DNA from 2 places in the Oceanisphaera sp. IT1-181 genome. Region 1 is predicted to be linked to the other one. Evidence: predicted binding sites of a transcription regulator. Region 1 holds the regulator's gene; the other holds the start of a gene.
What was found. The regulator sigma-54, encoded in region 1, starts transcription at its own class of promoters, with help from an activator protein. The targets are predictions, from matches to a motif close to TGGCACNGTTTTNGCTT.

Region 1 (5,773 bases):
CTCGGCGCGCAGCCTTGGCGATCTCTGGACGCCAGAGCAGGTAGCAGACGAAGCCGTGAGCCGTACCTTAGGCCGTTTGGGTGCTCGAAAAATCGGCACTACTCGGGCTCCGGTATTGTTTCACCCAGACGTCGCCGCCAGCCTGTTTGGCCATTTGGTGATGGGTATTAGCGGTGGCAACTTGTATCGAGAGTCGTCTTTCTTACTCGACTCACTGGGCGAGCAAATCTTCCCGGACTGGTTTGATATTCACGAACAGCCCCATTTACATAAAGGCTTAGCCAGCTCGCCGTTTGATAACGAAGGCGTGCGCACCGTTGAGCGTCGCATTATCGAGCAAGGTAAACTGCAAACCTATCTGTTGACCAGCTATTCGGCGCGCAAGCTAGACATGGCGTTGACTGGGCATGCAGGTGGCATCCATAACTGGAACGTAGCCAACACCGGCCAAAGCTTTGAGCAGCTATTAAAGATGATGGGCACCGGCTTACTGGTTACCGAGATGATGGGCCAAGGCGTGAATATCGTCACCGGCGATTACTCACGGGGTGCGGCAGGTTTTTGGGTTGAAAACGGCGAAATCGCCTATCCGGTGGAAGAGATCACCATCGCCGGTAACCTCAAAGACATGTATCAAGGCATTCAAGCCATTGGCACCGACACCGAACTGCGCTCCAGCCTGCTGACGGGCTCTGTGCTGATCAATGAAATGAAGATTGGTGGGCAGTAGTATAGCGTCGGGCACCAAGCGCTCAGCACCAAGCTAAAAACAAAAGCCCCGCATCGGAAGATGCGGGGCTTTTGTTTGTGTGAAAATAACAAAGATAAAATCGAGATCCTGACGTACGTCAGGAAGACGGCATCAAGATAAACTCCGTTCTTTGTTCAGCTCGGCGCTATCTCTTATTCCGCTTCATTAAAGCGTGCTGCCACTAGCTCGGCCACGGCTTCCATGGCGGCGGCGGCGTCTTTACCTTCGGCGACCACGCGAATGGCGTGACCTTGAGCGGTCTCTAGCATTAACAACCCCATCACGCTGTTGGCGGGGGCGCGCTTGCCTTGGCTGCAGACGGTGACGGTGACGGTGGCAGCAAATTGTTCGGTGACTTGTACTAACTGTACGGCGGCTCTGGCATGTAAGCCGAGCTTGTTGACAATTTTTAAGTCGCGCTCAATTTTTTGCATGCTGTTTTTCCAGCGACCGGTGGCGTAATTGTACGCTTTTGCCCATCTTTTTGAATGACGCAGCGAGTTGCTCGACTAAATAGACGGATCTGTGTTTGCCGCCAGTACAGCCAATGGCGACGGTGACGTAGCTGCGGTTATTGCGCTCTAAATGCGGCATCCAAGTCACCAGCAGGTTTTCAATTTGCCACAGGTATTTAGTGACTTCGAGCTGGCTGTTTAAATAAGTGGCCACCGGCTCATCGCGGCCGTTAAAGGGCCTGAGCTCGTCTATCCAATGAGGGTTAGGTAAGAAGCGGGCGTCGAATACGAAGTCTGCATCTTGAGAAATACCAAACTTGTAGCCAAACGACTCAAATACCCAGTTTAGTTCGCGCTCTTTTTTACCCAAGATACGGGCGCGAATAATTTCACTTAAGTCATGAATGCTTAAGTCTGAGGTATCGATGCGCAAGTCCGCTTCCGACGACAAAGGTGACAGCAGATGGGTTTCTTCGCGGATTGCTTCATCCAGCGTCAAACTCAAGCGCGACAAGGGGTGTAAGCGGCGGGTATCACCGAAGCGGCGAATGAGCGCGGCGTTATCGGCATCAATAAAAATGCTCGATAAGCTCACGCCTTCCATGGCGCGCACCTCATTCAAGCACTCATCCATTTTCTCGGGGCTGTCGGGGAGGTTGCGCACATCTATGCTGACAGCGACTTCACCTGGCTTATCGAGGCGCATCTTAACGAGGCTCGGTAGCAGCTCTACGGGCAGGTTATCAACGCAGTAATAGCCTAAATCTTCGAGCACCCGCAAGGCCACGGTTTTGCCCGAACCAGAACGACCACTGACGATCACCAGCTGCATTGTATGCTCCTTAAGAAGAAATCATAATTTGATAAAGCTCGTCATCGCTGCTGGCTTGACGTAATTGCTTACAAATCTGTTTGTCACTGAGCTTTTCGGCAATCAATGACAGGGTTTTGAGGTGTTGTTTGCACTCTTGCTCAGGGACCAGCAAGGCAAAAACCAGGCTAACCGGCTGGTTATCGATGGCATCAAACTCTACCGGCTCGGCAAAGGTAAGCAGCACGGCCGTGGCTTGATTGTCATTGCTAATGCGGCCATGAGGAATGGCAATACCGTTACCTATACCCGTACTGCCCATTTTTTCCCGTGCCAAAAGGCAGTCAAACAATTGTTGACTGCTGATGTTGAGGTGTTGGGCTGCGAGTTCACTGATAATTTCCAGCGCCCGTTTTTTGCTTGTGCAGGGGATGGCACTACGCGTGCAATCTCTGCTTAATATATCGGCGACTTCCATAGTTATTTTTGCTTTAGCTTCTCTTTGTGTTTAATAACTTGGCGATCGAGTTTGTCAAACAAACCGTCGATGGCAGCGTACATGTCATCTTGCTGACAAGTGGCAAAAATTTCACCTCCACTCAGATTAATTTTGGCTTCGGCAATTTGCTGCAGTTTTTCCAACGTCAGTACCACGTGCACTATGGTGATATTATCGAAATGACGTTCCAGCTTGGCGAATTTGCTGTGCACATAGTCACGTAATGAGTCTGTGATATTTACATGGTGGCCAGTCAGATTTATTTGCATAAAGTCTTCCTTATTGGTTCACCTTACAACAGGCGTTTGCGCTGATTGGAAGGGGGGATGGCCAACGACTCACGATACTTGGCTATGGTCCGTCTGGCCACCTGTATCCCCTGTTCGGCTAATAATTGCGCGATTTTACTGTCGCTCAATGGCTTAACCGGATTTTCTGCCCCGACTAATTTCTTAATAAAGGCACGAATCGCCGTAGAAGAGCATTCTCCGCCACTTTCGGTGGCCACATGGCTAGAGAAAAAATATTTTAACTCAAACACACCCTTGGGCGAATGCAGAAATTTTTGAGTAGTGACGCGGGAAATAGTCGATTCGTGCATCTCAACCACTTCCGCTACCTGATTGAGCACCATGGGTTTCATGGCCTCGGCTCCGTACTCAAAGAATGCCTGTTGTTGGTCGACAATACAATTAGCAACCTTGAGCAAGGTCTCATTTCTGCTTTCTAAACTTTTGATAAACCACTTAGCATCTTGGGTATGTTGGCGAATAAACTGGCCATCGCTGCCTTGCTTGCTCTGCCCCATGGCCGCATAGGTTTGATTTAACCGCACCTTGGGCAGCGCCTCCATATTAAGCTCAGCTTTCCACACCCCTTGCTGCTTGGTGACCACTACATCGGGAATGACATACTCAGAGTTGTGTTGCAGCAAGTTATTGCCAGGGCGAGGTTCAAGTTGCTGAATTAAGGCCAATACATCTCTGAGCTCATCTTCTTTAAGCTTGGTCAGGCGCTGCAGGGTGCGATAGTCGCGATTACCGAGCAAGTCCATGTGCTGCTCAATCAGCAGCTGTGCTTCAGTTAACCAAGGCGTTGCGGCGGGCAGGGCTTCCAGCTGAATACGCAAACACTCTTGTACGCTGCGTGCCGCCACGCCTAACGGATCAAAGTGCTGAATACGTTTCAGTACCGCCTCTATTTCGTCCGCTTCTATATGCTGCTCGCCACCGCTCACAGAGGCCAAAATGCCGTCTATATCTAAACTTAAATAACCGGCCTCATCGATGGCATCGATAATGGCCAAGGCGATGGCTTGGTCGGTTTCGCTAAAGGGCGTGAGCTGCATCTGCCACAGCAGATAATCTTGCAGCGTCTCGGTGGTTTCGCCTTGATAGACGGTGTCTTCCACGCCAGCGGGCAAGCCGCCGGTGCCACTGGTACCCGCCGAGGCGGTATAAATATCATCCCACTGAGTGTCCATGGGCATCTCGTCAGACAAGGTATGCTGTTCCATGGCTTTGTCGGTGGCCAGTTGCTCGTCTGGGCTGCTGGGCAGCGGATCGAGTTCAGCGTCGTCATACTCGTGCTCTTCGGCTTCTTCTTGCTCGAGCAGGGGATTATTTTCTAGCGCCAATTGAATTTCTTGCTGCAGCTCCAGCGTCGACAGCTGCAAGAGGCGAATGGCCTGTTGCAGCTGCGGCGTCATGGTCAGCTGCTGGCCCATACGTAATTGAAGCGTTGGCTTTAACAAAGAAAAATTCCTCCCAAAAGTCCTTCCATATCCATCAAAAGTCCTTTTATCTCAAGCGCACAGGAGGTTAGCTGCATCGCTATGATAGCGATTCACCTACAGGCGGAATAACCTTATCCTTAAAAACCATAGGTTTAATAAGTACAGGCTTAATAACCACAGACTTACATAACTTTAAAGCTTAATAACTACAGGCTGAATTGCTCACCCAAATAGACTTTCTTCACCTGCTCATTGGCCAGGATCTCGGCGGGGGTGCCCGCAGCAATGCGATGGCCGTGGCTGACGATATAGGCCCGCTCGCACACATCCAGTGTTTCGCGCACGTTATGATCGGTGATCAAGACGCCTAAGCCGCGATCCCGCAGGTGTAGGATAATTTTTTTGATATCTAACACCGAAATGGGATCGACGCCGGCAAAGGGCTCATCCAACAGAATAAAGCGTGGATCCGCGGCCAGAGCGCGCGCTATTTCGACCCGTCTGCGCTCACCACCCGACAAGCTCATGCCCATGCTGTCACGAATATGGGTGATATTAAATTCTTCGAGCAACTGCTCCATTTTTTCTTCACGCTCCACGGCGCTTAAATTTTTTCGTGTTTCGAGCACCGCCATAATATTATTGGCCACGCTTAAGCGGCGAAAAATAGACGCTTCTTGGGGCAAATAACCAATGCCGGCGCGGGCGCGCACGTGCATCGGCTGATGACTAATGTCTTGGTCATCGATAGTAATGCTGCCCGCATCACGCTGCACCAGGCCCACTATCATATAAAAGGAGGTGGTTTTGCCGGCGCCATTAGGGCCCAGTAAGCCGACGATTTGGCCGGTTTTGACTGTGAGACTAACATCAGCCACCACTTGGCGGCCTTTATAACTTTTTTGTAATCCGCGCGCTTTTAAGGTCGCCATGATCAGGGTTTAGCCTCTTTGTTATTCATATTCTGCAGCTGCTCGGGCAAGAAGATAGTTTTAACCCGCCCCGAGCTGCCTTGGCCTTCGGCTTCCATCTGTTCTTTATCGATGTAGTAGCGAATGCGATAACCGGTGACTATGTTGTCATTTTGCTTAAGCTCGGCATCTTTGAGCAGCGTAATAGTGCGGGTTCTAATGTCGTAGGTGATCTGCTTGGCTTTGGCTTGCACCGGCTGACCGCTGTCCAATACCTGATAATAAGTGGCGGGTGAGCCGTAGGCGGTCATGGTTTGTAAGCCCTTGTCGTTACGGGTGACCACCAGCTTGCTGGCACGCACATCGAGCGTGCCTTGTTTCACGACCACATTATCGGTAAAGGTCACTTTATTTGAGGCCAGCTCTACCAGTTGGCTGCCTGAGTCTATGGTGACTGGCTCTTTATAATCAGATTCTTTCGCGTTAGCCACATTGATGCCCAGCGCTAATAGGCCAACTAGGCTAAGGAGTCGTGTAGGTTGCCTGAGTATCATGCAGTAGTTCCACCGTTTGTTGATCAATCTGTCCCAGTAACCCAAGGCCTGTAGCCT
Region 2 (5,773 bases), 690 kb from region 1:
GTTACCTCAAACGCACCTGAGTTTAGGGTCGCTGAAGGAATTTTAATCTTGATTTTTTGGTCAGGATCGGAGCCATTACTAAAGCCTAATTCTTCAGTTTCAATATCAGCAGGAACTATGCTTTCTAACAGGCCCGCGTTAGTAAACTTTAGCTCAACTCCACCGGCTACCTTTTCTTCCCCGTCAACAAAGACTCTCATTTGCCATTCATTCTCTGTGTTAGTTCCATCTGCGGTCGGCCCTACTTTAACGAAGTACTGCGTTAAAGTATGAGTATCACCCATTGAGTCATAAATAGTCATCGAAGTTGATGAGGTGTAAGTCTCTGAGTTTTTTTCATCAAACAGAGCAGGATCTAATGCACCTGCTTTCACCGGCAAATTCACGCCAATTTTAGCTTCTGTGGTTTGCTGTGGTTGACCAGCTTTATCTGGAATACGCAGCGGCTGAGTACTGTTGATACCCAAACCTGCTGGCGTACCATCGGCGTTCGCCTTGTAGGTTTGCAGAAAGTGACCTTGAGAGTTAGTCACGAAACCTTCGTTATTTAAGCGAAAGGCGCCGGCGCGGGTAAAGGTGCGATCCAGTGAGCCAATTTCATTTGATACCACGAAGAAGCCACTGCCGTTAATGGCCATGTCTAGCGAGTTATTGGTGAACTGCAGTGCACCTTGGTGAAACTGCTGGGCCACGGCGGCAGTTTGCACACCGCTACCGGTACTCGTTTTGGCGTTGGAAAAAATCGAGTTGGCATACACATCGGCAAACTCGGCACGGGACTCTTTAAAGCCGATGGTGTTTACGTTGGCAATGTTGTTGGCCGTAACGTCCAGATCTTTTTGCGCCGCGTTCACGCCGCTGAGGGCAATATTAAAAGACATTTAGGTGCTCCTTACGCCGTTTTACGGCCAGCAATTTCGAGTACTTGGTTTAAGGGCACGCCCCCTAAACCAGATAAGTTAACCAAGGTAGGGCTGTTGGCACTGCCCAGCGTCACGCTGTCAACTCGGCCAAAAGCCAAGGCGTTGAGGTCTTCACGCTGGTTACCAATTAAACCACTTACTTTGATTTTGTAGCGGCCCGTGGGGGCAGGCTCGCCTTGTTCGTTTAGGCCGTCCCAACTAAAGGGCACGTTGCCGCGCTGTGGGCCATCTAAGCCCATGGTGCGTACCACTTCGCCCTTTTCATTTTCTATACGGATCACTACGTTATTGGCACCCTCTCCGGTTACGGCCACGCCGTCTACCGCATCGCTTTGATCCCAATAGGCAAGGTTGCTGGGCAATAATACTTTCTGCCCTACTAGGCTAGATGCCTGCAGCGCTTGGCTAGAGGTCATCACTTCGCTCAAGCCTGATAGCTGTTTACTCATGTTACTGATGCCGTCGGCGCTGGTAAACGCGGTCATTTGGGCAATCATGTCGGAGTTATCTGCGGGTTTAAACGGATCTTGATAGGCTAGCTGTTGTGTCATTAGTGCGAAGAAGTCTTCTTGGCCCAATTGCGCTCGGCTTGGGTCTTTAACTTTATCGGCTGGGCTTTGCTCGCCGGGCCATTTCATACCGTTTAAGTAATCTTGGTTAACTTGCATCGGTTATTACCCCTTACCGAGGCGCAGCGTTTGCTGCAACATTTGCTTGGCGGCGTCCGCTACCTGCACGTTAGTTTGGTAGTTACGGGAAGCACTTAGCATGTCGGTCATTTCTTCAACTACGTTGACGTTGGGCTTATAGATAAAGCCTTCTGCATCTGCCATCGGGTGATCGGGATGAAACTCCTTTAACAGCGGCTTGTCGCTTTCGACTATGCCCATCACCTTAACGCCGACGCTTTCTTGACGATCAGACAGGGCCTGGTTGAGGTCGGCGGCAAATACCGGTTTGCGCGCGCGGTAAGTTTCACCCACGCTGGAACTTACGCTGTCTGCGTTGGCCAAGTTACTGGCGGTGGTATTAAGGCGCACCGACTGCGCGCTCATGGCGCTGCCGGAAATATCAAATACCTTAAATAGGCTCACATTGAATCTCCCTTAATGGCTTTTAACAGGCCGCTTATTTTGCCGTTTAAAAACTCGAGCGAAGCTTGATACTGCAAGGCGTTTTCCATGTAGCTGTTACGCTCGGTTTGTACATCGACCGTGTTGCCATCGCCGGTGTCTGGCTGATTAGGTACGCGAAACTGCACCATGCCGGGCGGCGCTATCTCAACGGCGAAGTGCTGTTGATTAGTACGACTCAGCGAAAAGCCTTGGTTATTTTGTGCCTGATTCAGCGCCGCCTGAAAGTCCATGTCTTTGGCTTTATAACCAGGCGTGTCAGCGTTGGCCAAGTTACTGGCCAACACTTCGGCGCGACTTGAACGAGCCGTTAGGGCGTGTTGATGTATACCAAAGGCTTTATCGAATGAAATTGCCACCCTGCACCTCTTGTCTTACGTTACGTTGTTGCCAGTAGGCGGCAAACACTTGCCACCTGCGGCTTAAATTATGTGTTGTTCTGGGCTCTTAAAGCGGTGTGCTTGCCCTAAACCTAGACTTATGTCCAGACTCTCACCTAAATACAAGCAAGACTCATGCCAGCTATAGCGCAATGGTGAATGGTGAATGGTGAGCTTAACTAAAACGATAATACCAGCTCTTGTAGAAGCCGCTTTAGCCGGCTGGTTTTTCGCAGAAAAACTCCCCATATAAACCGAGATCCTGATTTTCATCAGGAAGACGGCTAAAACAACACACCGCACTTTGCCGTCATACCGAACTTGCTTCGGTATCTCGCTCTTATGTTTAAAACCAAAACCGAGATCCTGATGGTCATCAGGAAGACGGCATTAGAACAAAGAGTTTCGCCGGCCAGCGCAGCTGGAGGGTTTAAAGACTTACGCCTACGGCGTAATGCGAGAACAAGTGTTCGCCTACAAAACCACCGCTCTTTTCCGTCATACCGAGCTTGCCTCGGTATCTCGCTCTTTGCTCTTAAAACTAAAGCGAGATCCTGACGTGCGTCAGGATGACGGCAGAACGTGAGACGTAAGGCGTGAGATCTTCCTTTTGTAGCCGGCCGTCTCTTTGGTAAAAAGGACTTCGCCGGGCCAGCGTAGCGGGATGGATTTGAAATCCCGCTGAGGCGGGACTGCCTAATACTCTTGATATAAATAATGGCAGCCTACAAAAGATCAACAGCAAAACCGTGGCGAATAAATTGCCACCTACAAAAACAAAGAGTTTCGGCGGTACTTGTAGCCGGCCGCCTCTTTGATGAAAAGGACTTCGGCGGGCCAGCGTAGCTGGGTGGATTTGAAATCCCGCTGAGGCGGGACTGCCTAATACTCTTTATAGAAACAATGGCAGCCTACAAAAGATCAACAGCAAAACCGTGGCGAATAAATTGCCACCTACGAAAGACTGATACCTGTAGCCGGCCGTCTCTTTGGTAAAGAGGACTTCGCCGGTCCTGCGAAGCAGGATGGGTTGAAATCATCAGCACTAACAACAACAACAACAACAACAGCAACAACAGCAACAACAGTAAACCCTGCCTCATACCTTTAACCTACGATATAGCTATCTGTAGGTAAGGCGTAAGGCGAGAATTTAGAATGGTAAAGACCCAATAAAAAAGGCCCTTGCGGGCCTTAAATTATTTAATGCGGTAGATGATGCCGGGGTTGCAGCGGATCATTTCAAATTTATCTGATAAGCCGGTGAGTGACTCAGAGGCGCCGAGTAGCAGATAGCCACCGGGATTTAACGATTGGGCAAATTGATTCAGGATCTTGGTTTTATTGGCCGATGAAAAGTAAATTAACACGTTGCGGCAAAATATAATGTCAAATTTACCCAGCAAGCTGTAGCTGTCTAGCAAGTTGAACGGTCGAAAGTTGACCATGCTTCTTACTTTCTGTTGCAGCTGCATCTTGCCTTCCGTTAACGGGGTAAAAAAGTGGCTTCTGCGCTCCGGGGATAAACCGCGCGCCAGCGATAGGCTGTCGTAAATGCCACTCTTACATTGCTCCAACATGCTGGTAGAAATATCCGTGGCCACTATTTGCAGCCCCGGCAAACCGCCCGGTTTACGGGCCTGATACTCTAATGCGGTCATAGCAATGGAGTACGGCTCTTGGCCCGAGGAGCTGGCCGCCGACCATACTTTTAATGTTTTACCTGGCTTTGCTAACTCGGGAAACAGCTTTTCGGTAAGCAAGGTAAAAGGATAGTTGTCACGAAACCATAAGGTTTCATTGGTGGTCATGGCATCGATCACCGCCGTTTTTAGCTCTCGCTCGCGCAAGCTCATGGATTTTACAATCAGCTCATCTAACGATTCTATTTGAAAACGCGCCAGCAAAGGTGACAAGCGGCTTTTAACCAAATACTGCTTGTTATCTCCCAGCACTATGCCGGTGCTAGTTTCTAGAAAATGACAAAACGCGCGGTATTGTTCCTCGGTCAGATTTTTCATCTGTGTCCTTTACAGCAATTTAGAGTGCAGCCTTCACGGCTGATGCCAGCTCGTCGGGATGGAATTTGGCGATAAAATTATCGGCGCCGACTTTTTCAATCAATGCTTTGTTAAACACACCACTTAATGAGGTATGTAAAATAACATGCAGATCTTTAAGGGCTGGATTACTACGAATTTCTGACGTTAAGGTATAGCCATCCATTTCTGGCATTTCTACATCAGAAATCACCATAGACAACTGTTCAAGAATCGGACCAAGGGCTGCTAACTCACGCAATTTATTGAGCGCCAGCTTGCCGTTTTCTACCACTATGCATTCCAGGCCCAGTGTTTCCATGGTTTTTTGAATTTGACGACGGGCAACAGAAGAGTCATCGGCAATTAAAATGGGCTTTTGCTCGGCAGTCATTAAATGAGAGACTTCATCAACCAATTCTTGTTTAACTATAACGTTGCGCGGCGCAATTTCATCGAGAATTTTTTCTACGTCTAATATCTCTACTAGCTCACCGTCAATTTCAGTAACGGCAGTCATATAATTAGAGCGGCCTGTTCCTATAGGCGGCGGTAAAATAGCTTCCCAATTCATATTCACAATACGGTCTACCGAGCCTACTAAAAAACCCTGCACCGAACGGTTATATTCAGAAATAATCACAAAGCTATTCTCAGTCTGCTCAACAGGTTGCCCGCCCATGGCTTTACTGATATCAATAATAGAGATGGTTTTACCACGTATATTAGCCACGCCTTTAATAACGGCATTACGCTGCGGCAATACCGTCAGCTTAGGGCACTGCAACACCTCTTTAACCTTGAACACGTTAATGCCAAATCGTTGACGCCCGTTAAGCCTGAACAGTAATAATTCCAACCTGTTCTGACCCACCAGTTGTGTTCTTTGGTTTACCGAGTCGAGTACGCCCGCCATACAGTTTCTCCATTAAGGCCGTGGTATGCTTGTCCGTCCATGGCATGTTTTATGCATTATGCGATAAGTATGCTTATAGGTAGTGCGTATTGATAGCGCTGATTTATGCGAACCGAGCGTTAGCTTAGCACCCGCTAATGACCGACGCCAACAGCGCTCAGCCACTACGTGACATGAGCCACTGCTTTTATATCGGCCAAGAGGAAAGAATGCTTAACAGAATTTTTTTACCCTTAAGCGCAGCCTTGCGCAGTTTGAGCAATTTATCAAACTTGCCCGTCTTTATCCTATTCTTGCTCTCAGCCAATATGGGCCCATTACAGGCGCAAACGCTGGGTGCCAGTAATGTGCATGATGAAATTCGCCGCTACGCCGAAGACTA

Region 2: a site for sigma-54 is predicted at 2,561-2,577, ahead of flgB (flagellar basal body rod protein FlgB). Genes of this name have one in related genera too.

Annotation. Positions count from the first base shown of each region.
Region 1 is NZ_CP136856.1:3,041,291-3,047,063, reverse strand. It holds gene pmbA (metalloprotease PmbA) at 1-730, shown strand, start outside; gene R0134_RS13530 (HPr family phosphocarrier protein) at 904-1,185, opposite strand; gene rapZ (RNase adapter RapZ) at 1,172-2,038, opposite strand; gene ptsN (PTS IIA-like nitrogen regulatory protein PtsN) at 2,049-2,495, opposite strand; gene hpf (ribosome hibernation promoting factor) at 2,498-2,785, opposite strand; gene R0134_RS13510 (RNA polymerase factor sigma-54) at 2,809-4,242, opposite strand; gene lptB (LPS export ABC transporter ATP-binding protein) at 4,458-5,183, opposite strand; gene lptA (lipopolysaccharide transport periplasmic protein LptA) at 5,186-5,716, opposite strand; gene lptC (LPS export ABC transporter periplasmic protein LptC) at 5,685-5,773, opposite strand, start outside.
Region 2 is NZ_CP136856.1:2,351,650-2,357,422, reverse strand. It holds gene flgE (flagellar hook protein FlgE) at 1-881, opposite strand, end outside; gene R0134_RS10485 (flagellar hook assembly protein FlgD) at 893-1,591, opposite strand; gene flgC (flagellar basal body rod protein FlgC) at 1,598-2,017, opposite strand; gene flgB (flagellar basal body rod protein FlgB) at 2,014-2,415, opposite strand; gene R0134_RS10470 (protein-glutamate O-methyltransferase CheR) at 3,636-4,457, opposite strand; gene R0134_RS10465 (chemotaxis protein CheV) at 4,477-5,391, opposite strand; gene flgA (flagellar basal body P-ring formation chaperone FlgA) at 5,601-5,773, shown strand, end outside.